4 regions of the Leptolyngbya subtilissima AS-A7 genome follow, and region 1 is predicted to be linked to each of the others. Evidence: predicted binding sites of a transcription regulator. Region 1 holds the regulator's gene; each other region holds the start of a gene.
What was found. Region 1 encodes NtcA, which controls nitrogen genes in cyanobacteria. Its sites were predicted from a motif close to TTTGTANNNNNNNNTACAAA; they were not measured.
Positions count from the first base shown of each region.

Region 2: a site for NtcA is predicted at 1,709-1,728, ahead of NC979_RS15875 (DUF4327 family protein). Genes of this name have one in related genera too.
Region 3: a site for NtcA is predicted at 2,223-2,242, ahead of NC979_RS04640 (fumarate reductase/succinate dehydrogenase flavoprotein subunit). Genes of this name have one in related genera too.
Region 4: a site for NtcA is predicted at 1,976-1,995, ahead of NC979_RS19040 (MSMEG_0572/Sll0783 family nitrogen starvation response protein). Genes of this name have one in related genera too.

Region 1 covers NZ_JAMPKY010000010.1:283,914-289,817, forward strand. The annotation lists gene thrC (threonine synthase) at 1-1,300, opposite strand, end outside; gene ntcA (global nitrogen regulator NtcA) at 1,801-2,472, shown strand; gene NC979_RS21145 (DUF3084 family protein) at 2,590-3,993, shown strand; gene NC979_RS21150 (PadR family transcriptional regulator) at 4,235-4,624, shown strand; gene NC979_RS21155 (cofactor assembly of complex C subunit B) at 4,697-5,227, shown strand; gene NC979_RS21160 (DUF3155 domain-containing protein) at 5,327-5,665, opposite strand.
Region 2 covers NZ_JAMPKY010000007.1:70,347-76,250, forward strand. The annotation lists gene NC979_RS15865 (ABC transporter permease subunit) at 1-933, shown strand, start outside; gene NC979_RS15870 (hypothetical protein) at 1,031-1,315, opposite strand; gene NC979_RS15875 (DUF4327 family protein) at 1,798-2,019, shown strand; gene NC979_RS15880 (DUF72 domain-containing protein) at 2,177-3,073, opposite strand; gene NC979_RS15885 (polyphosphate kinase 2 family protein) at 3,266-4,156, shown strand; gene NC979_RS15890 (AtzE family amidohydrolase) at 4,198-5,565, opposite strand; gene NC979_RS15895 (DUF4089 domain-containing protein) at 5,562-5,756, opposite strand; gene NC979_RS15900 (dynamin family protein) at 5,753-5,904, opposite strand, start outside.
Region 3 covers NZ_JAMPKY010000001.1:1,027,924-1,033,827, reverse strand. The annotation lists gene NC979_RS04645 (LysR family transcriptional regulator) at 1-2,019, opposite strand, end outside; gene NC979_RS04640 (fumarate reductase/succinate dehydrogenase flavoprotein subunit) at 2,451-4,154, shown strand; gene NC979_RS04635 (4Fe-4S dicluster domain-containing protein) at 4,327-4,554, shown strand; gene NC979_RS04630 (HEAT repeat domain-containing protein) at 4,673-5,650, shown strand; gene NC979_RS04625 (Mrp/NBP35 family ATP-binding protein) at 5,643-5,904, shown strand, end outside.
Region 4 covers NZ_JAMPKY010000009.1:114,133-120,036, forward strand. The annotation lists gene NC979_RS19025 (DUF4160 domain-containing protein) at 1-42, shown strand, start outside; gene NC979_RS19030 (DUF2442 domain-containing protein) at 23-331, shown strand; gene NC979_RS19035 (MSMEG_0569 family flavin-dependent oxidoreductase) at 426-1,706, opposite strand; gene NC979_RS19040 (MSMEG_0572/Sll0783 family nitrogen starvation response protein) at 2,079-2,561, shown strand; gene NC979_RS19045 (Nit6803 family nitrilase) at 2,624-3,670, shown strand; gene NC979_RS19050 (MSMEG_0568 family radical SAM protein) at 3,781-4,869, shown strand; gene NC979_RS19055 (MSMEG_0567/Sll0786 family nitrogen starvation N-acetyltransferase) at 4,875-5,393, shown strand; gene NC979_RS19060 (sll0787 family AIR synthase-like protein) at 5,686-5,904, shown strand, end outside.

The DNA of each region.
Region 1 (5,904 bases):
CCAATACCTGCTGCCATTCCAATCGGTCGAGGGTTCGAGAGCGCTCTAGAGCACGCTCGAAGCTGTCGAGCTTAGGCTCAATGGTAAAGGGCTCGCCGATGTAACCCTGTACAGCTTCTTGGGTCTTCAATCCGTTGCCGGTGATGTAGACGACTGTAGACTCATCAGGGTTAATCTTACCGGCTTCAACCAGCTTTTTGAGCACTGCAATGGTGGTGCCGCCAGCAGTCTCGGTGAAGATACCTTCGGTTTCGGCCAGTAGCTTCATGCCTTCAATGACCTCGGCATCGGTTACTGACTCAATGTTGCCGTTGGTTTTACGAGCTATATCGAGAGCATAGATACCGTCGGCGGGGTTTCCAATGGCAATAGACTTGGCAATCGTATTGGGTTTGACTGGAGTCACAAAATCGCGGCCTTCTTTAAAGGCTTGGGCAATAGGAGAGCATCCCTCGGCCTGGGCACCGCTAAAGCGTACAGGCTTATCGTCGACGAGGCCGACCTTAACAAATTCTTGGAAGCCTTTGTAGATCTTGGTAAATAGTGACCCCGATGCCAACGGCGCCACGATGTGGTCTGGTAAGCGCCAGCCTAGCTGTTCAGCTACTTCGTAGCCCAGGGTTTTAGACCCTTCGGAGTAGTAGGGGCGCAGGTTGATGTTGACGAACCCCCAACCTTGAGTGTTGGCTACCTCAGAGCACAGACGGTTGACCTGGTCATAGTTGCCCTGCACAGCCATTACTGTAGGGTTATAGATTAGGGTGCCAAGTACTTTGCCGGCTTCTAGGTCAGCTGGAATGAATACGCAGCAGTCAAGGCCAGCATGGGCTGCGATCGCCGCCGTAGAGTTGGCCAAGTTACCTGTACTGGCACAAGACACTGTAGTAAACCCTAACTCTCTCGCTCGGGTTAGCGCCACCGACACCACCCGATCCTTAAAGCTCAAGGTGGGCATGTTGACAGCGTCATTCTTTATATAGAGTTCTTTTAGCCCTAGCTGCCGCGCCAGTCGGTTGGCGCGCACTAGGGGTGTCATGCCGGTTCCCACATCAATTGGGTTGTCGGTGCTGACGGGTAGAAAGTCTTTGTAGCGCCAAATTGACAGCGGCCCGGCTTGAATGCTGCTGCGGGTGACCCGCCTGCGAATTTCGTCGTAGTCGTAGGCTACCTCTAATGGGCCAAAGCACACATCTTCGCATACATGCTTGGCGCCTAGGTCGTAGGTCTCACCACATTCTCGGCATTTCAATGCTGAAAATGTGGGCTTGGTGGCGATCGCTTGTTCGATAGACTGCGTCATGGCGTTTTCTCTGAGATTTTCTGAGGAGCAGTTGTTAACTTCGCTAAGTTATCCAGAACGTAACACTGGAGACAATACTTGGTCAAATATACCCGACTTTTTTGGTCGGATATAGCTGAGCTTTCTTCTGCCAGTGTTTTGCGCTAGTGAGACCTACTTCTTAGTTAAGAGCGACGGTCCGAGTTGTTTTGAGTTTGCTGTCGCTCTCAGCCTCATCTGCGGCTTTTTTTATCCCTGAATGACTACTTTGGAACCCCTGAAATGGGCTCAAGATTAGCTTCGGGAGCAATAAAGTAACTTGCTATACAAACGCTTGCCTTACAGTTGAGGTTAAGTGATCTAAAGTCATGGAACGTTTGCATTGGTTAGCGTGCCAGACCAATCAGACTGCTTTATGCTTTATGCCCAAGGTGATCTGTGCTGTGGGTCTAGCTGTCATAGCGACGGCAAACCAGTAAATTCAGTGCAGATGCTCTCTGTGATGCTCTTAGCAGAACGTTATGGTAGTGACCCAAGATAAGCCCCTTGCTAATGTTTTTCGTCAGCTATCTGGAGGAGCGTTTCCCCCTGTAGTCGAATCCTACGAGCGGGGGAAAACAATCTTTTTCCCTGGAGACCCGGCCGAACGGGTGTACTTCTTGTTAAAAGGGGCAGTGAAGCTGTCGCGAGTGTACGAGGCTGGAGAAGAAATCACAGTTGCCCTGCTGCGCGAAAACAGTGTGTTTGGGGTCTTGTCGCTAATTACGGGCAACCGTTCTGATCGCTTTTATCACTCCGTGGCCTTTACTCCGGTAGAGCTATTGTCTGTTCCAATTGAGCAGGTTGAGCAGGCGCTGGAGGAAAATCCTGAACTGGCCTTGCTGATGTTGAGGGGGTTATCCTCTCGCATCTTGCAAACCGAGATGATGATTGAAACCTTAGCTCATCGAGACATGGGCTCGCGGCTGGTAAGTTTCTTACTCATTCTCTGTCGCGATTTTGGGGTGCCTAGCCAGGATGGCATCACTATTGATCTGAAACTGTCTCATCAGGCCATTGCTGAGGCCATCGGCTCCACTCGGGTGACTGTGACTCGCCTGCTGGGAGATTTGCGCCAGGAAGGTATGATCTCCATCTACAAAAAGAAGATTACTGTGCATGATCCGGTCAATCTGAGTCAGCAGTTTACTTAGTTTAGGTTTGGCTAGGTGGGGTGGTTTTGGTAGCCAAACCAGCAATCGACAATATTGGGGCGTACGAGGCTTCAACCCATGCAGTAGAGTAAGTGCAAACTCCCCTGTGGCTGGTGCATGGTTTCTGGTTACGTACTGATTTTGGCGGTCTTAATTTTGGGGGGCTTTATTGCTACCCTCGGCGATCGCGTCGGCACGCGGGTGGGCAAAGCACGTCTAAGCTTGTTCAATCTACGCCCCCGGCAAACGGCTACCTTAGTCAGCATTGCCACGGGTAGCGTCATTTCAGCCTCTACACTGGCCCTGCTATTTGGAGTGAGCAGTCAGCTGCGCACTGGGGTGTTCGAGTTGAGTAAAATTCAGGCTGATTTAGCCAACGCCGAGGCTGATTTGGCCCAGGCTCAATCTACCCAAGAGAGCGTAGAGACCGATCTGGAGTCGGCGACTAACGAACGGCAGCGGGCGCTAGCTCGATTACAAGAAATTAACCAATCGCTCAACCAGGCGGTGGTTCAGCAGGAAGCGACTGAGGGTGAACTACGCCAAACTCTAGGCCAGCTAGATGCCGTATCACAGCAGGCTGCCGCGCTGCGCCAATCGACGGACGCTCTGCGGGTTCAGCGTGATAACCTGCTGGCGCAGCAAGCCACTATTGGCAAACAGATTGCCGACCGCGATCGGGCAATTGCCAACTTAGATGAGGAGATTGCCAGTCGCGATCGGGCGATCGCCCAGCGAGAGCAGCGGCTGGCTAGCCTAGAGGGCGAGCAAGACTTTTTAGAGCAGCAGGTAGCCGTTCTGCAAACGCAGTATCAAGGGTTGTTTCGGGGCAATATTGCCCTCAACCGCAACCAAGAGATTCTAGTCGGTCAAGGTCGTGCCGAAAATCGAGAGCAGGCAGAAGAGTTTGTCACAGGCTTTTTACTTGAGGCCAACCGCTTGGTGTCTCGAGCTATTGCCCCCGGGGCTTTGATCGACCAGCAAATTTTGCTGATTGGTAATCGCGAGGTCGAGGCGTTGATTGAGCGTCTGTCCACGGGTGAAGATTACGTAGTGCGCCTGCTGTCTGCGGCTAACTATGTAACGGGCGAGCCCTGCGTGGTGCAGCAGGGTGAACCCTGTGTGCAGGTCTTTATCGATGCCACCCCTAATCAACAGGTTTATGCCCTGGGCGAGCGATTGGCAACGGTTACGCTAGATCCCCCTCCTTTGGGCGATCGCCAGCTAGTTGAGCGACTCAACCTTCTGTTGGCAGCCGCCCAATTTCGGGCCCGACAGGACGGCGTTGTCAGCGACACGCTACAAGTAGCCGATAACCGGCCTGAAACGGTGCTCAACTTCTTAGAGACTGTTCAGCAATCGGGGCAGGCTGTCGATCTTCAGGCTATTGCTGCCACTGATATTTTCACGGTAGGGCCGGTTCAAATTCATCTAGCAGCAGTGCGCGACGGGCGCATTCTGTTTCAAACGAGTGAATTCAATAATCCTTTGGACGATAGCACTGACTTACTAAGCGAATAGCTTGGAGCACTTTCTCTCAAGAAAATTAAGTAAAAAGGATCCAGGTCGAATTAACTTTGGTGGCGAATATTTAATAATGTCTAAAAAAATTTGCAGATAGTTACCATCTGCCCCTACTTCGATACTGTGGGGATCACCTGTGCTTAGAATTAACCTACAAATCTGTCGGCTGCTAATAGGTTGCTTTTAACTCTGGCTTGTCTCAAGGCAGGCAAACTTTAAATACACCTGGAGCGATCCCATGAAATTTGAGGATATTTATCAGTTCTTCGAGGATCCACCGCCAATTTACCTGAACAAAGAGCTTGCCGTTTGCTACGTGTTGTCGGTATTGCTCCAGCAAGATTCCTACGGCACCGAATTGATCCAGCGGTTAACCCATCAGTATCCCCACTATCGTCTATCAGATACGGTGCTTTACGGAGCACTTAAGTTTTTGGAAGACGAAAATGCTATTGACGGCTACTGGAAAAAGGTAGAAGGCCGGGGTCGTCCTCGCCGCATGTATCGTCTTAACCCTGACTGGCGGCTTCAGGCCGAGGAACTGGCCGAATTTTGGAAAACCTATATGGGCGATCCAATTAGGCCAGCTTGCGCTCAAAGCCCAGCCTACTCTGCTCCGCATCGATGAATCAGGGGTGCAGGGCCTACCTGAATGCTGCAACATTCCGTACCCTAGAGGAGTAGCTTTGCATGGTCCGGCGTGACTGACACCGTTCTCTATTCGACTCTGTTCCTAACCCTGCTAATGATAGTGGGGTTAGTTTTTTTTATTCGGGCTTCTACCAAAGACCGGATCGAAACCCTGACGCTAACGCGCCCTGTTGATCCCATAACGTTACTGCAGAACCTGACGACCTACTTTGAGTCACGGGCCTATGCCATTATCGCGGCTGAAGAAGAGGCTCAACGCATCACCCTGCGGGGAAGAGTACGTCCGAGCGTGTTTTTGGCTGGATTCTTAACTCTGCTTGCCGCCGTGGGGACTCTTTGTTTTGCTTTGGTACTCGCCAATCTATGGCCAGCCTACAGCGCCATCTTTTTGGGTCTGCTAGCACTGAGCCCGCTAGCAGGCTGGTTCTATTGGCGTGGCGCTGCTCGCGATGAGGAGATTTGCCTAGAAATTCGGCCCAATGCTGCGGACAGCGGCTCGTTGGAAAGTGCGCTTGCTAAGGTTACTGTTACAGCTCATCGCGATGAACTGATTGCCCTTGAGCAAGGCTTTGACCGCTAAAGCAAAAAAAAGCTAGCCCAAGGGCTAGCTTTTTGCATGTGAAAAGTAGTTCTGACGGTGACACCGGTAAAGCAGATATCTGCTATCAGAATACTTACCCTAGTGAGTCAAGGTCTCTAAAACTGAGGCGTTCTCTTCTTCTTCTTCTTCACCTTCTTCACCGAGCAGCACCCGCAGACTGGGGAAAAGAAAATGATTCTCTTCTACATACTGGGCACCAAATAGACCCTTCTCGGCCCAAAAGTACCGGTCAGTGGTATGCTCGTTCCGCTTAACCAGCAGCAGGGCTGGGGGGGCAATGCCCTCGGAATGGATAAAATTCCGAGCTGCGGTTACGGGTTTTTCGTTGCCGCTCTCAATACTATACTGAGGAACAGCTTCTAAAATGCGACGGCCTTCTAAGCGACGACGACTCTTACGCTTGCGTCTCCTTGCCAAGTTGCCTACCTCCCTCTCATTGGATATTTGGATGTAGTTTCGGTTACAAAATTTGTTAACCAGGCCAAGTATATAGGCTCAAAATAAGAATTTCAACTTCTCTTAAAAATCGGCCTAAAACCTCCGAACACCAAGCGCTATAAAGGATACAAGGGTGTCTAAGGAGATCAGAGCTGAACAGAATTGTTAAAAAATTGACAAAACTTTAATTTTTCTTCCGTCAAACTCTTATGTTGTGC
Region 2 (5,904 bases), on a different contig from region 1:
GGTGCGGTGGATGCTTGGAGTGCCCTAGTGCGCCGCCGCATGGGCTTCACCAGCCGTCTCGACATCAACCGCAAACCAGGTGCCTCGTCTCGGCCCGCCCATCAGGCCCCCCGGCAAGATGGATTCCTAAAGCTGTCATGGGTGGGCGCGATCGCGGCGATCCCCCTGAGCTGGTGGTGGCTGCGGCTAGATGCGGGGGTGCTGTGGTCGGCCCGCACCCAGCGCCTCTTAGGTGAATTGCTGGGTACTGGCTGGCCGCCCCTGCCAACCTGGGCCGAGCTGGTGAATTTAGCCCAACTCTCCTGGCTAACGGTGGCAATGTCGATGGTGGCGATTGCCCTAGCTGGCCTTTTTGGCATACTCGTCTCGCTGCCCGCCGCCCAAAATTTTCTGCTGCCGGGGGGGCTGCTGCATCCCGTTGGTCAGCGAAGGGGATCCGCTTGGGTAGCCTATACGCTGCTGGGTCTGAGTCGGCTCGTGCTGCTGATCAGCCGCGCTATCCCCGCCCCTATCTGGGCGCTGGTGCTGCTCTATATGCTGTTCCCCGGCGTGCTACCGGGGGCACTGGCCCTCGCTTTGCACAACTTCGGCATCCTGGGTCGGCTGATGGCCGAGGTAAATGAGAACCTAGATGATCGCCCCGTCCGTGCCCTCAGAACCCTGGGGGCTGGCCCTACTGCGATCGTGGCCTACGGCATTTTGCCCCAAAACCTGGGCCGCTTTCTGGCCTACATTCTCTACCGCTGGGAAGTCTGCCTGCGCGAGACCGTAATCGTGGGCTTAGTCGGTGCCGGCGGTCTAGGCCGTTTGCTCACCGAGCAAATCAGCAGCTTCGACTACAGCGGCGTGATGATAACCCTAGGAGTTTTCGTGGTGCTGACCTTTGGGATAGATGCAGTGAGTCAGCGGCTGCGCGGGGTTTTGAGAGAGTAAGAAGGGGAGGGAGTGATGGGACTAATAGCGTACAGTTGTGCCCCAAGTCCAATAGCCTGACTCCCCTACTCTCCCACCCTCCTACCCTCCTACGCCCCTACTCCCCCTCACTCCGCCAATCAGGACACCCCCCGCTACCCTGCCATCCCTGGGGATGAATCGCGCAAACCAAAGTACAGCGTTTGGCCTGGCTAGTGCCGTAGGCGATGCCGTGGTAGTTGGTGCAACCCTGGCAGGGTTGGGGACGAGTCGGTGGCAAGGATTGAAAGCCGACCTGCGATCGCAAAATTTGCTGCTTGCTCTGCCGCCGATGCCACTGCTCATAGGCGCGGCGGCGGCAGAGATCGTTGGCCCGGTGAAAAAGTTCGTCGGTTACGCTCACGACCTATTCTCCCTATAGAGGGTGGATGGCGCAGGTTAGCACCGGCGACGACTTAAGTGGAAGCCAAGGGAGCGGGCCAGCCGCTAACCTAGACACCGCCAGTTGCGGCCCTAGTTCTAGACTACCTAACCGAGCCAGACGATTCCGAAAATTTAAAGGGTCGCAATGTCATGCTGCTGGCGCTGCAATTCAAGCTAACGCTAGGGGAAGGCTTAAGGGAGCAGCCTAACGCCTCGCCATGCAATATTCGCATGGATCTGAGCAAAAATCGCATGTTACAACCTTGCAACACCCTCTGAGTGTGCTAATAGCAAAATTCATCATTTGTTAATGGCACCGTAGAAGGATTAAGGCGAGAATAAGTGAAAGCTGCTAGGCAAATCCTTAAAACTATCAGTAAACTAGGATACGGAATCTAAAGATTCTTGTATAACTTACTTGACTTTTACTTTGCAGCTCCTCCGTCGTTACTGGGTTTAGCTATGCTTCGGTCCCTCCACTACTCCATTGACATCATTCGTGACGAAGCTCGACAGCTGGTTCAAAAGGGTGTGGTTAGCCGTCAACAACCGATTTATACCCTTTGCCGCCATATTCCCGCCCGTGAATGGGCGATGGTGGAAACCGAGCTTGAGTCTTCAGGGTTTTTGCTGCGCGATCGCGTCGGCGACCTCATGGGCCGCGAAGATTGGGAAAATGACTAGCCTTAGCTTTGTCGCCCAATCAAGGCCATCTAGCCATCGCCCAATCAGCTAGGATATTTTGTATAGTTCCTTGAGCGGTGGCTATACGCCAGTGTGCCGTCTCAGTTTTTGCCAGTGGTCGTAATGCGCGTTCTAAGCGCAGTGGCCATCGCTATATTTATCCAAACAAACTGAGCTGAGCCGAGGAGTTGTCTTCCTCGGCTTTTTGTTGTTCGGTTACATCCCACAGCAGAGGGGGCAGGGTGGCTCCGGCCCGCTGAAGCTGGCGGTAGACCTCGCGGGCCACCGCTGGCGATCTAACCTCCTGAGGGCAGTGGGCAAAGAAGTATACGTCGGTACCAGCCTCTAGCCACTGGTGCAGTCGGGGCACCCACTTATCGAAATAGGTCTGGTTGTAGGCTAGGTCGGGGTGGCTGATGTAGCGCACGATCGTGAACGGAGCCGTCACTTCGGGCTGGAGCGGCACCCTGGGTTTCTTGCGCTCTGAGCCAATTTGCGGGTCGTCGTTGGGGGTATCGATGCAGTCGTAGACGGGGCGCGTGTCCAGCAGCACTCGACCTACACCCAGGCTGGTGAGCATCTGGTTCAGGCGAGTGGCGTGGGGTTCGGCAAACCAGTCGAAGTGGCGCACCTCCACCGCGATGGGATTCTGCTGCCGGGGCCAGCGGGCGAGAAATTCTCTCAAATCACCAATCTGCTCGGGGCTATAGGTGGGCGGCAGCTGAATGAACAATGGCCCCAGCCGATCTCCCAAAGGCATCAGGGTTTGCAGAAAACGGTGAGACTCTTCTACAAAGGGCATCAGCTTGCCCTGGTGAGAGAAGGCGCGGGGCAGTTTGGGGCAAAACCGAAATCCGGGGGGCATGGTAGCGGCCCAGCGATCGATGGTTTTGGCATCAGGCATGGAGTAAAAGGTGGTGTTGCCCTCTACTGCGGTCATGCGATCGCCGTACAACCGCAAAAACTCCCCCGCTTTACTGCCTTTGGGATAGAAGCTGCCGACCCAGTCTTTGAACGCCCATACCGCACACCCAGTAAAATAAAACCCCGCCATTGCTGCCGTCCCCGATTGTCTATGTCTTCCAATTCTGACTTAATACCAGCTATCTCTGGGAAGAGTCATGTGGGGCCAGCGGCGCGATGCCAAGTAATAGGTTAAGGGTTGAGACAGACAGAGGGCAGGCCTAGCCCAGGTTAGTTATGCTTTAGACCACATCTCTGGGGAAGATTACCACTAGGCATGTCCATGGACTCTAAATCGTTTCTCGCTGCCCTCAACCCCGACTCGATGGTGGTCAAGCCCAGCCACCGGGTCAAGCTCAAAGACTTTGACCCCAGCTTTACCGGTGACTTTAATAAAAAAACGGCTAAAGAGCTTTTGCAGCAGAGCGTCGAAGAACTGGCCAGCTACCAAAATGTGCTCTACGCCCAAAACACCTACGCCCTACTGCTGGTCTTTCAGGCGATGGATGCGGCGGGTAAAGACAGCACTATTAAGCATGTGATGTCGGGAGTTAACCCCCAAGGCTGTCAGGTGTTTAGCTTTAAGCAACCCTCTAGCGAAGAGCTGGACCACGACTATCTGTGGCGATCGTTTAAAGCCCTGCCCGAGCGCGGCAACATCGGCATTTTTAATCGTTCGTATTACGAAGAGGTGCTGGTGGTGCGAGTGCGCCCTGGGTTGCTAGACCAGCAGCAGCTACCCCAGAGCACGCTGGGCAAACACATTTGGCAGCAGCGCTTTGAGGAAATCAACAACTTCGAAAAATACCTGGTCAACAACGGCATCGTGGTGATGAAGTTCTTCCTCAACGTTTCAAAGGAAGAGCAGAAGAGACGATTTCTAGAACGCATCGATCGCCCCGAAAAAAACTGGAAGTTTGCCATCGCCGATGTGCAAGAACGAGGCCGATGGAAAGACTATATGGCCGCCTATGAAGACGTGTTTACTCACACCAGCACCGACTGGGCTCCCTGGCATATTATTCCGGCTGACAATAAGTGGTTTACCCGCCTGGCGGTGGCCAGCTTGGTGTGCCAAAAGCTGAAGTCCCTTAACCTGGCCTTTCCTGTGCTAGAAGACAACCACATGGAGCGGCTGCATGAGGCGAGGGTGATGTTAGAAAGTGAAGAGTGAACCAGTTTTGAGCTTTAAATTGTTGAGTGAGAATTCAACATTCAAAACTTTTCCTGATCCGCTAACCACGCCGCGACCCGAAACAACTTCGCCTCCTGATACGGTGCGGCAATCAGCTGAATGCCGACGGGGAGTTGCCCCGGACGGTGAATGGGCACTGACAACACCGGCAGCCCAATAAAGGAAAGGGGCTGGGTGTAAAAGCCTAGGTGAGGACGCAGGGGGTAGGTTTCGCCGTCGATGTCTAGGGTAGTTTGGTCAAGGGGTGGGGCCACGCAGGGGGTGGTGGGGGTGATTAGGACATCGTAATTTTGGAAGACTTCGCGGACGCGATCGCGGTACCACCGCCGCAGTCTTTGAGCCTGCAAATACCAGGCGGCGGGGAGCATAGCTCCGGCGAGAAAGCGATCGCGCGTAGCGGGGTCAAACTCCATCGGACTCTGCCGCAGGCGATCGAGGTGGAGCTGGCTGCCCTCGCAGGCGGTGATGATATAGGCCGCAGCCCTGGCCCGATGGGTTTCAGGAAATTCCACCAACTCAGAAATATCTAAAGCCTGGAGCACATCACTCAGAACGTCTCTGACCAAAGGCTCCATGCCGCGTTCAAAATGACCGCCTAATTGAGCCATTCGCAGACCATCAATGCCCTGGGTGAGGGCTGGAACAACGAGTTCTGGGGGCCGTTGGGTACAGACGGGGTCGGTTGGGTCTAGCCCCTGCATGATGTCGTAGATTGTAGCGAGGTCGGGGAGCGATCGCGCCATCGGCCCCACATGGTCCAAACTACTCGAAAACAAAAATGCTCCCGCTCGCGAGAGCCTGCCGTAGGTTGGCTTTAACCCATATACGCCGCACAGCGAAGCGGGCACCCGAATCGAGCCATTGGTGTCGGAGCCCAAGGTGAAGGGGACTAGGCCCGCTGCGATCGCCGCCGCCGATCCGCCAGAGGAGCCGCCCGCCATCCGGCTGGGATCGTGGGGGTTGGGGGTGGTGCCAAAGTGGGCGTTGATGGTGACAAAGCCGTAGGCGTACTCATCCATATTCAGTGCGCCGACTAGGACGGCCCCGGCCTGCTGCAGGCGAGTGAGCACGGTAGCATCCTGCGTCGCGGGGGGATTGCCCTGGCTGAGTTTGGCTCCCGCTATCGTAGTCACGCCCTCAATGTCGAACAGGTTTTTGACCGCAAAGGGAACCCCGGCCAGGGGACCAGGGTCTTCACCTGCAGCGATCGCATCGTCAATGGCTTGGGCCTGCGATCGCGCCCTAGCCGCCGTCACCACCGTGGAACAGTTAAGCGCTGGATTGCGATCGGCAATATCTGCCAGCGTGGCCTCCAACACAGTCACAGCAGATAGACTCCCGGCTTTTATGGCAGCGGCCAGGGCCAGAGCATCGGGCGGTTGGGTCATGGCTCAAAGGTGGCGGCGCTTTCTATGGTGTCGGGCAGCGGGAAGGTGAGGACGGGCTGGGCGATCGCAAAAATATGCTCCACATTTGCCACCACCCCCGCCTTAATTTCGTCGGGAATAGTTAGCCCCAGCGTTGCCGCCATCAGATCTACATAGGTAGCCGTGTCGAAGTCGGAGGGTTCAGAGGTCATGACCGCTTCTCTACCCCTGCTTCACCCAGCACCTTAGAGCTAAATAACGCTGTCGCCTCCTGCTGAATCGCGGTGTATTGGTCAATCACCGGCTGCACCGCCTCTTCCTCGCGTGCCACATAGTCATAGAACTGGGTAAAGATGCGCT
Region 3 (5,904 bases), on a different contig from region 1:
CAAAAACTCGGGCTGCATCCAGCGATCGAGGTTGATTTGCCCCAGGTGCTCTTGCCCCGCAATCTGGCCCAGCTGGCGGATGTGGGCCTGGAGCCAGTCGGTGCGCAGCTGGGTTTCGGGCAGATAGACCACATCGGCGCGATCGCTCGTGCTAGCGCGCAGGGTTTTGGCCACAATGGCGGCGTCCATATTTACCCAGCGGCTGACCAGCGTGGTGGCCATGGGCTGGGTATCGTACCAATACTGAGCGGCCAGCAGCGATCGCAGGTAGGCGACGGCGATCTCGGGATACTGCTCGGCTAGGTCGGCGCGAATCACCACGCCGTGGAAGGTGGGCAAACCGTCTAGGTTTTCGTGCAGCAGGCGACGAAACTGGCCCTTGTGCTTGGCAATTTCGTGGAAGGGGGCGAAGTAGGCATAGCCATCCACCTGGGCAGAGCCGCGGCCCGATCGCTGGGGCTGGGCCTGCTCGAGGGCGGTGAGGGTGACGGCGTTGAGAATTTGGCGGTGGTGGAGCGATCGCATCACCATACTGTGAGCCGCCGAGCCAAAGGGCACCGCAATCACCCGCCCCGCCAGGTCGTCAATGCAGTCGAGGGTCGAATGCTGCGGCACGATGATGTCGTTGCCGGTGCCATCGAGGTTGCTGGCAACAAAACTGATCAGCCGAGTGCCCGCCGCTGGGGCCGTGCTATCCCCCGCTGCACTCAGCAGCAGTGGGTAATCGCCCAACACTCCAATGTCGATCTGCTGAGCCTCGAGCCCGGCCACAATCGGTGCCCCCGAACCATAGTCAGACCAGCGCAGCCGATACTGCACACCGCTGTAGCGGCCCTCGCGCGGTAAGAAATGCTCCAGCAAACCCAGCCGCTGAATAATTAGCCCAGCGGTGACGGTTTGAATCGTGCGGTTTTGGGTGCCAATGGTGAGGTTGATGGTCTCGGTGCCGCTGGTGGAACCAGAGCGCACCAAAAAGTTTGGAGCCTGAAACCGGGGCACTTTTCGATCAATGGATGCAGCCAACGGTGCGTCCATCGGCTTAGGCATGGACGGCCCTTGAGAACTGCCCTGTGTGACAGCGGCCTGGCTCTGAACCATAGCCACAAACTGGCGGATTGGCTCTAGCCCCAAACCGCCCCGGCCTGCGGGTTGACCCGCCAAGCCCAAAGCCCGACCCAGACGCTTGGCCATCAGCAAAAATAGGGGCGTGCCCAAAGCAAACTCTTCTAAAGGAATGCGGCGCAGCAGCCCGGCCTCACACTCCATCTGAAATTCAAAGTCAGAGGCGAACCCCAGGTAGTGCCCCTGAAGCAAATAGGTGCGCATCAAACTGGCCGCGTCGACAATTTCGACATGGGCAAAATCGGTGAGATTGAGTCCCAATTCCTGCATGCGCTTTTGCAGCACAATACGACCTGGAACGCCCTCGGGCGGCAAGACCCAGGCCTGGTCAGTCAACTCCTTTAAACTGAGCCAGGGACGCTGAGCGAGCTGATGGCTACTCGACACCACTAGAGAATAGTGAACCGAGCCGATCGCAACCTCTGAAATTTCATCAAAGGTCGAAAAACTCAGATCTGAGACCCCAATATCGACCTCGCCAGTCTTAATGGCGCGATACAGCGGTTCGACCGCATCAAACTGCAAACATCTAGTTTGCACATCGGGATGGAGTCGGCGATATTCGTACAGCACCGACGGCAGCCAGTTGCTCAGCATATCGGGCATGCAGCCAATTTTTAAGGTGCTAAATTTCCCCTGCTTGATCTCTTCAATCTTAGCTACCAATCGGCTTTCCAAATCTACCAGACTAGGCCCCTCTTCTAGCAGATATTCTCCTACCTGAGTCAGCTCTATCCGTCGCCCTAAACGCCGAAAAAGCGGGGTTTCAAGCTCAGACTCTAGGCACTTGATTTTGGCGCTTACTGCCGGCTGAGTTAAGTTTAATGTGTCGGCGGCTTCAGTGAAACTCAGGCAGCGAGCCACTTCTAAAAATACTTTTAGCTGGTAAATTTCCATTTCAACTGGCCTGCCTAAACATTTTTAAACTAGTATAAGAATTTACTAAAATACTCTACCTAATAATACTTTTGCCTTACCTTGGCAGATATGAATAACCTGCCAAGATCCGTTGATTAAGATCCATTTTGTGCAGCTATTAGAATAGCCAGTTGAGTCTCATTGATTTTTTTGATGAGTGTATAGAAAGCTGTGATGGGTAAATCGTAGTCACGGTTACAAATCCCGTTGATTCGCTTTAGTGGTCTCCTTTAAGCTACGTATCAAAGGCCCATAAGCCAAGGGTTAGTTGCCTTTATTTAAGCATTAGCTAACCGTGATACATCAAGTTCAGCTTGGGATCTGTAGTTTCTCCATCGGCAAAACTCCACTTCTGTACTTGATTTGGTTTATTTCAATTTCACTGCCGTTTAAACCAAGGACGTGGTTAAGTGAACATTCAGTATCTTAAAACTGATTTTCTAGTCGTCGGCGGTGGCACCGCTGGCACGATGGCAGGCATTAAGGCAAAGCAGGCCAGCCCCGAGAGCGACGTGCTGATTTTAGAGAAAGCTAACATTCGCCGCAGTGGGGCGATCGCCATGGGCATGGACGGAGTTAACACCGCTGTCATTCCCGGCAACTCTACTCCCGAGCAGTACGTGCGCGAAATCACCATCGCCAACGACGGCATCGTCAACCAAAAAGCCGTCTACGAAACCGGGCGGCTGGGCTTTGAGGTGATTCAAGAACTGGAGAGCTGGGGCGTCAAGTTTCAAAGAGACCCCGAGGGCAACTATGACCTCAAGCAGGTGCACCGGGTCGGCAAATACGTGTTGCCCATGCCCGAGGGCAAAGACCTGAAGAAAATTCTCGCCCGCCAGGTCAAGCGCCACAAGGTCAACGTCACCAACCGGGTGATGGCCACCCGCGTCATGGTGCAAAACGGTCGCGTCACCGGGGCCGTGGGCCTCGACGTGCGCAACGGCAACATAGTGGTGATTCAGGCCAAGGCCGTCGTGCTCTGCACCGGAGCCTGCGGTCGCCTGGGTCTGCCCGCCTCAGGCTACCTCTACGGCACCTACGAAAACCCCACCAACGCGGGCGATGGCTACTCCATGGCCTACCACGCCGGGGCCGAGCTGACCAACATCGAGTGCTTCCAGATCAACCCGCTGATCAAAGACTACAACGGCCCCGCCTGCGCCTACGTGGCCAGCCCCTTCGGAGCTTACACCGCCAACGCCGAGGGCCATCGCTTTATCAACTGCGACTACTGGAGCGGCCAGATGATGCTGGAGGTCTACAAAGAGCTGCACTCCGGCAAAGGCCCGGTACACCTGAAGATGTACCACCTCGACGACGATACCATCAACGAAATTGAAACCATTCTGTGGGATAACGAACGGCCCAGCCGAGGCCGCTTCCACGAAGGTCGAGGCGAGAGTTACCGCACCCACGGCGTCGAGATGAATATCTCTGAAATTGGCCTGTGCAGCGGCCACAGCGCCTCGGGCGTCTGGGTGAACGAGCGGGCCGAAACTACAGTCCCTGGCCTCTACGCGGCAGGCGACATGGCCAGCGTGCCCCACAACTACATGATTGGAGCCTTTGTCTACGGCCGGATCGCGGGCGAAAACGCCATGGACTACGTGCGCAACCTGGAGCATGTTGAACCCGACGCCGACTTTCTCGCCGCTGAGCAGGCCCGCATCTACGCGCCCCTGCAACAGCCCGACGGCGTGCCCCACACCCAGGTTGAGTACAAACTGCGCCGCCTGGTCAACGACTACCTGCAACCGCCCAAGTCGCCTAACAACATGGACATCGGCCTGCAAAAATTCGTCGCCTACGAAGAAACCCTCGGCCTGATGGGTGCCCGCGACCCCCACGAGCTGATGCGCTGCATGGAGGTGCACTTCATCCGCGACTGCGCCGAAATGGCCGCCCGCGCGTCCCTATTCCGCAAAGAGACCCGCTGGGGCCTCTACCACTACCGCCTCGACTATCCCGAGAAGAACAACGAGGAATGGTTCTGCCACGTCAATCTGAAGAAAGGCGAAACCGGCCATATGGAGTTGTTTAAGCGTCCGGTAGAGCCCTATATCGTCGATGTCGACCTAGTTGAAGAAGTCTACGACGTTGCCGTCCGATGAGGGGTAGATGGGTGGATGGGTAGATGAGTGGATGGGCGTTTGAAGGAACGGTGTCATTCATCGCTCCCAATCCAAAGCTCTCTGGTCACACATATCGGTCTGCCCTTACTCATCCACCCTCCCCCTCCCCCTCCACCCTCCTACCCATCCACCCTCCTACTGAAGAAAAACCATGGCCCTAACTACTCAACGCGTCGACGTACCCGTAATTGTCGATGAATCGAAATGCCTCGAAAAATGCAACGCCTGCATCGAAGTCTGCCCCCTAGACGTGCTGGTGAAGAACCCCGAAACCGGCAAAGCCTACATGAAGTATGACGAGTGCTGGTTCTGCCTGCCCTGTGAGAAGGAATGCCCCACGGGGGCGATTACGGTTCAGATTCCTTTCCTGTTGAGGTAGGCAGGTAGGCGGGTAGATGAGTAGGCGAGTAAAGCAAATACTCATCCACCCTTCTACCCTCCCACCCATCCACCCTCCCACTCCCTACCCCCCTGCCGTCATTCTGGAACCCTTCCCCATGTACACCACCGATATGGACCCTGAAGTTGCTCAGTGGGTTGAGCTGCTGCGATCGCCCGATCTCAACGAGCGCCTAGTCGCGGCCAAAACCTTGCAACACCTGGGCGATGAGGATGCGATCGAGCCCCTGCTCGGGGCGCTCCACGACGAAAACCCTATGGTGCAAGAGATCGCCATTACCGCTCTATGGGAATTTGCTAACCCGATCGCCATCGACCCGCTGATCGAGTGCCTCAGCTCGCCCCACGAGAATGTGCGCAGTGAGGCGCTGTCGGCCCTCAAAGAGCTGGTCTCTACTAACGACTTGATGAAGCTGCTGGATGTGTTGCAGGTGGGCAATGTCCACGCCCAGCTCAACGTGCTGGTGCTGCTGCGCAAAATTCACGACGCCCAGGCGCTGCCGTACGTTATGCCTTTCTTTGAGTCGGAGAACCCCGAGCTGCGGGAGGCGGCGGTGATCACCCTGCGCTACTTGAACCAGGTAGTGCGCTGTGAACCGGCTTTGGCCCTGGCGAAAGATCCCAACGAGGCGGTGCGGCGGGCGACAACGCTCACCCTAGGCCACCTCAGTGATGCGGCGGTGGTGCCGCTGCTGTGTGAACTGCTGACCAGTGACTTAGACTGGCAGGTGCGGCGCAATGCGGCCCAGTCCCTCGATATTTTGGCTGACCCGGCGGCGATCGCATCCCTAGTCAAGGCGATGGATGACCCCGAGTGGCAGGTGCGCAAGTTCACCGCCCGCGCCTTGCAGAAAACCCCAGACATTCAAGCTCTGCCGGTGCTGATCAAGTCCCTAGCCGACGAATACTCCGACGTGCGGCGCGATGCGGCCACCGCCTTGGGCAAACTGGCCGACACCAACGCCCTGCCCGCCCTGCAACAGACCCTCAACGACCCCGACATGGACGTGCGGATTTTCTCCCAGCGGGCCATTGACGCCATCCAGAAGTCCCAGCCAGAAACCTCCAATGTCTAGCCATTCCTCTCCCTTTCACCGCGCTGCTGAAGCTCCTGCTGAAGTGGCGCCCAGTGCCGAGGCGATCGCCCGTAAAGCCGAGGTAATCGCCCAGCTCAAAACCCTGCGCGAGCCCACCCTGGGCAACGACCTGGTCAGCTTGGGCATGGTGCGCAATCTGCAAGTTGTCGATGACTATGTCTACCTGAGGCTCTACGTGGGCCGCCACCAGCTCGACCTACAGGAGCAAGTGCAAACCACTCTGGAGCAACTGC
Region 4 (5,904 bases), on a different contig from region 1:
CAGCAGTTATTGGAGGATTGGCATGACTTCTTCAATGGTTGAAATCCTCAACATCCCTGAAATTCAGCAGGTCTCTATTTCTGCCGACCTGCTCACGGTTGATCTATCTGATGGGCGCATTATCGCTGTACCGCTGGCCTGGTATCCTCGCCTGCTCCACGGCACCTCAGCAGAACGTGACAACTGGCAATTGACCGGCAGTCAAGCAGGCATTCACTGGCCAGAACTTGATGAAGACATTAGCTTGAAGAATATTTTGCTGGGGCAACCTTCGGGCGAAAGTCAAACCTCGCTGCAACGGTGGCTCGAAAACCGCAATCTTCAAGCATGAGGCTCGCAGCATGACTAGCGCTGAATTGTGGCTGAGGGAAGAGTGTTCTTGTCGCGAATGCTAACGCTTAGCAATGCACTGTCTCAGAGATTTTCTACGATCCCATTGCTACTTCGTTAACGGTCTGTAGGGCGCGGAGAGAGCTGTCTCCAGATCGAGCCGCAACCTGCTCTGCCAGATACTCGGCGTCGCGGGCAATGCCCGAGAATCGGGCAGAACCCCAGGTATAGAGCCACGGCAGACCAAGGAAATAGAGCCCCGGCACGGCAGTAACCCCTCGGCGGTGGCCAGGATAGCCCTGACCGTCAAACACGGGTAGCTCGATCCAGCGAAAGTCGAGACCGTAGCCGATGCACCAAATTACTGAGGTGATATTGGCCTCTCGATAGTCGATGCCAGTATCCACGATTTCCGCCTCCCACACGGGCCGGTAGGGAGGGTCTATGGGTGCGTCAATGCCGTTCTTCTCGATGTAGGTGTCGATGGTGCGCTTAATGCTTTCGGCGACGGCATCGGCTTGGTCGAGATTTTCCTTGAGATCGTCGCTGAAGGTGAGCTGGGTGCCCTGAATATCCGTGAGTCGCCCATGCAGCCCCATTCCTTGTAAGGCAAAGTGGCGCAGGTCAATTTCGCGCCCGCCGCCGCGCCCGGTGACATAGTGGTTGGTCTTGTGGCGCACGGTTTCTTTTTGAGGATGGTCGTCGATCGCCAGGTCGTAGTAGCCCATTTGGTCGAGCCATTCCACCACGTCTTTGCCTCGGTAGCGTCGGGGCGATCGCGGCGCACCCCCTACGCATAGATGCACCTTGCGGCCCGCCAGATGCAGGTCTTCGGCAATCTGGCAGCCCGACTGCCCGGTGCCCACTACCAGCACGGCTCCCTCGGGCAACGACTCAGGGTTGCGATATTCTGCCGAGTGCAGTTGGACAATATCGGGAGCCAGACGCTCCGCCAGCCGAGGAATTTTGGGGGTGTGGTAGCCGCCTGTGGCCACGACCACCTGATCAGCGGTAAAGATGCCCCGGTTGGTCACCACCTCAAAGCCGCCGCCCTCGGGCTGACGCACCCGTTCTACCTTGACTCCCGTTTTGAGCGGCAGGTCGAAGTGGTTGGCGTAGCGCTCAATGTATTCCACAATGGCGTCGCGGCCCATGAAGCCCTTGGGATCGTCGCCAGGATAGGGAAAGCCGGGCAACTGGCACTGCCAGTTGGGGGTGACTAGACAGAACGAATCCCACCGCTTGGTGCGCCAGGAGTGGGCAACCTGATGCTGTTCGAAAATGATGTGGTCGATGCCTAGGCGACTGAGGCAGTAGCTCATCGACAGCCCTGCCTGGCCGCCGCCGATCACAATTACGCCGTAGTGCATAGTCATACCGTACGTCCTGAAAATGGTGTGGGAGGAGCCGAGGTTCTTTTTCGTACCCTAGGCCGTTGTTCTGGGGATGCTTGTAACCCCAGCTACCGAAAGTCTTGATCTAGCGCTAGTGGCAGGGAGGGGGTGTGCGATCGCCCTGCCCTGCCCTCGTCGCGCGTGAATTCGACCAGCTTACCTATCGAAAGTGATAGGGGTATCCCCAAGCCCAAACCCCCAAACTGGCGATTTGCCCCCGCGCCCCTGTTGATTAGGTCAGACCACCAAAGTTTGTAGTTGCTGATACGAGAGCCTCAGGCGATCGCCCGTAAGGTGCTGAGACATGCAGCCAGACATGCCGCGCTGCCAGCAACTTTGCAAGGAACTGAATCTATGCCTGAAGTAACTTTGCCAGCCCACCAGGCTGGGGATTTTTTGGTTGACTACGAAGAGAAAGTATTTCCCGATGTGCAGGCCGAACCCGGCGAAAAAGCCCTGATCACTTTCCACACGGTGGCCTTTGAAGGATCCATCGGTCTGGTGAACCTGCTCCAGGCCACTCGCTTAATCCGTAAGGGTTTTGAGACCACGGTACTGCTCTACGGCCCTGGCGTCACCCTAGGTGTGCAGCGGGGTTTCCCAAAACTAGGGGATGAAGCCTTCCCTGGCCACATGGCGATGAACAACCAAATCGTCAAGGTGATGGAGCTAGGCGGTAAAGTCTACGCCTGCCGCTTCGCCCTTCAGGCCCTCTATGGTCACGGCGAGCCTTCTCTGATCCCCGGCATTCGACCCATCAACCCCCTCGACGTGCTTGACCTCGTGCTGATGCACCGCAAAGAAGGCGCCTTTATTCTCGACACCTGGACCATGTAGAGACTCGTCAGCCTGCATCGGGTGGGCAATGCCCACCACCCCTCCTCCCACCCCCAAATCCCATGGATTACACCAAGACCATTCGAGCCGCTGCTGCGCAGATTAGCCCTGTGCTGTTCAGCTGCGACGGCACCACCGAGAAGGTGCTGGAGACGATCGCCCAGGCTGCCCAGGCCGGAGTGAAGCTAATCGTCTTTCCAGAAACCTTTATTCCCTACTACCCCTACTTCTCATTTGTGCAGCCGCCCGTTCTCATGGGTAAAGAGCACATGCGGCTGTACGAAGAGGCCGTGGTAGTGCCGGGGCCGGTGACCGATGCGGTGGGCCGGGCGGCGCGCTCCTACGGCATGGTGGTGGTGCTGGGGGTGAACGAGCGGGAGGCCGGCTCGATCTACAACACCCAGTTAATCTTTGACGCTGACGGCACCCTAGTGCTGAAGCGGCGCAAAATCACCCCTACTTACCACGAACGCATGGTCTGGGGGCAAGGGGATGGGGCCGGGCTGAAGGTGGTGGAAACAGCGGTGGGACGCGTTGGGGCGCTGGCCTGCTGGGAGCACTACAACCCCCTCGCCCGCTACGCGCTGATGACTCAGCATGAGCAGATTCACTGCGGTCAGTTTCCCGGGTCGATGGTGGGGCAGATTTTTGGCGACCAAATGGAGGTCACCATGCGCCACCACGCCCTAGAATCGGGCTGCTTTGTGGTCAACGCCACTGGCTGGCTCACGCCAGAGCAAAAGCAGCAGATTACCGCTGATGAGGGGATGCACCGCGTGCTGTCGGGGGGGTGCTACACCGCCATTATTAGCCCTGAAGGAGTGCCCCTGAGCGAGCCCATTACCGATGGGGAGGGGCTGGCGATCGCCGATCTCGACTTTTCGCTAATCACCAAACGCAAGCGCATGATGGACTCGGTAGGCCACTACGCCCGCCCCGACCTGCTGCGCCTGCGGTTAAATGCCGAACCCTGGTCGGTGGTAGAAACGCCCGGCCCGGCGGCCCAGATTTCCTCCAGCATGAACGGAGCCTCGCAGACTGCCCCAGCATTGGTAGACGAAGCAGCCGTTGGCCTACCCCCCAACAGCCTTGGTCTGCCAACCTCATAGGTCAAAATAGGCCAAAAATTTCGCAGCTCAATAGGTTTGAATGTGCTCGCTAGCCAGTTTTTAGCGGGACTGATTGACGCAGGTTTTTATTGGGTATTGAACATCAGGCCATGAACAAGCAGCGGTTGATTACAGAGTTACAAACCCACGGGCTGCGGCTGGTGGAATCTACCCCTGGAGCAGCGGGGCGGCGGGGCGGGGCAGGCCCCTCTGACCACCGCGCCATTACCATCGACGGTACTACCGTCATGGTGCCGATCTACACCGACAACGCTGCCCACTCCCCCTACACCCTCAAAGCCACCGCCGCCAGCCCTCTACATCTAGAGGCCTCGGGGGAAGCCATCACCCCTGTTGATGTGCCCAACGCGCCAAAGTTCTACGGTCTGACCACCGCCGATGGTATTCCCTACTCGAAGATTGCCCTCCTCCACGGGCGCGATGTGCTGGCAACCACGGTGCAGCAAACCTGTATGCGCTATCGCGACCCGGCTACAGCCTGCCAGTTCTGCGCTATCGAAAAGTCCCTAGACGCGGGGCGCACCATCGCGCGCAAAACGCCGCAACAGCTGGCGGAGGTAGCCGAAGCTGCCGTGCGGCTAGATGGGGTAACCAACATGATCATGACGACGGGAACGCCGAATACAAGCGATCGCGGTGCCGCCTATCTCACCGAATGCGCCGCCGCCATTCGCCAGCGAGTACCGAACTTGCCCATTCAGGCCCAGTGCGAACCGCCGGATGATTTCATCTGGTTTGAGCGTATGAAGGCAGCGGGCGTCGACAGCCTAGGCATGCACCTAGAGGCGGTGGATCCTGACGTGCGAGCCAGAATTATGCCCGGCAAAGCAGAAGTTCCTCTCACTGTCTACTTCGCGGCCTTTGAGGCGGCGGTGAACGTGTTTGGCTGGGGCCAGGTGAGCACCTACCTGCTGGCGGGCCTGGGCGACAGTTTAGAAACCTTGGTGGAAGTGAGCGATCGCCTCATCCAAATGGGCGTCTACCCCTTTGTGGTCCCCTTTGTCCCCATTGGTGAAACGCCGCTGGCCCATCATCCTTCCCCCAGCAGCGAGTTTATGTTCACGCTCTACCAGCGGGTAGGAGCGCTGCTGAAGCAGTCGGGCATGGCCTCGGCCGATATGAAGGCAGGCTGCGCCAAGTGCGGCGCTTGTTCGGCTCTGTCCACGTTTGAGGGTTAACGACTATGGCTCTCCATCGCTATAGCTTTGAACTGGCTAAAACTCCCCACGACTTAGAAGGCTACTTTGCCCTACGTCAGGCTATTTTTTGCGAAGAACAGGGGCTATTTGATCACGACGACGCCGATACCCTCGACGGTGTGGCCTATCCCATCGTCGCCATCGACCACGAGGCATCCTTGGAAAATCGCGTAGTGGGTGTGGTGCGCATTTACGAAAAATCGCCGCGGCTCTGGTACGGCGGACGGCTGGGGGTGCATCCCCACTATCGCCGGGTAGGGCGCATCGGCAAAGGATTGATTCACAAGGCAGTGACCACGGCAAATACCTGGGGCTGCGATCGCTTCCTCGCCACCGTTCAAGAGCAAAACGTCCGCTTCTTCCAACGCCTCCACTGGGACTCGCTAGAGGAAATGGTGCTGTGCGATCGCAACCACCACCTGATGGAAGCCGATCTAGCCCACTATCCCCCCGGCGATGAGATGCGGCCCGTTCTGCCTTGGTCGGTGCAGCAGGTGTCGTGAAGTGTGGATGGGTGGATGGGTGGATGCGCGCAGACTAAGAACTGGTTGAAAGCTTCCCACTAGCCACTTTGCAGAACATAAGTTTAACCCGATGATCAGTCAATCCTTTCCGTGGGGTGAAGGGCGGCGGATGTTGATTTGCGCCCCAGTAGGGGCGACGTCCCTTCGAGAAGGGGGTCTGGGGCCAGCGAAATGGCCCCAGCGGTAGATCTGGCTTTCTTCCCACTCGCCTTCGCTAGCAACACATTCCATGCCCCATCAGGTAACCTCTCCAAGCATCCCTCAAGCATTTATGTCAGACGAGCTAAAGCTATGGGAACTGGCCGCTGAACTACGGCGATCGCTCGGCATTCTCCACAAGCAAGACATCCAAACAGCAGCGGATCGCCTGGGTGCCCACGTGCGTTCCACTACCCAAGAACCTATCTTGCTGGGGGATGACTGCGCTGCCATCCCCGATGGCGACGGCTACCTGCTGCTGGCCGCCGAAGGCATGTGGCCCACCCTTGTG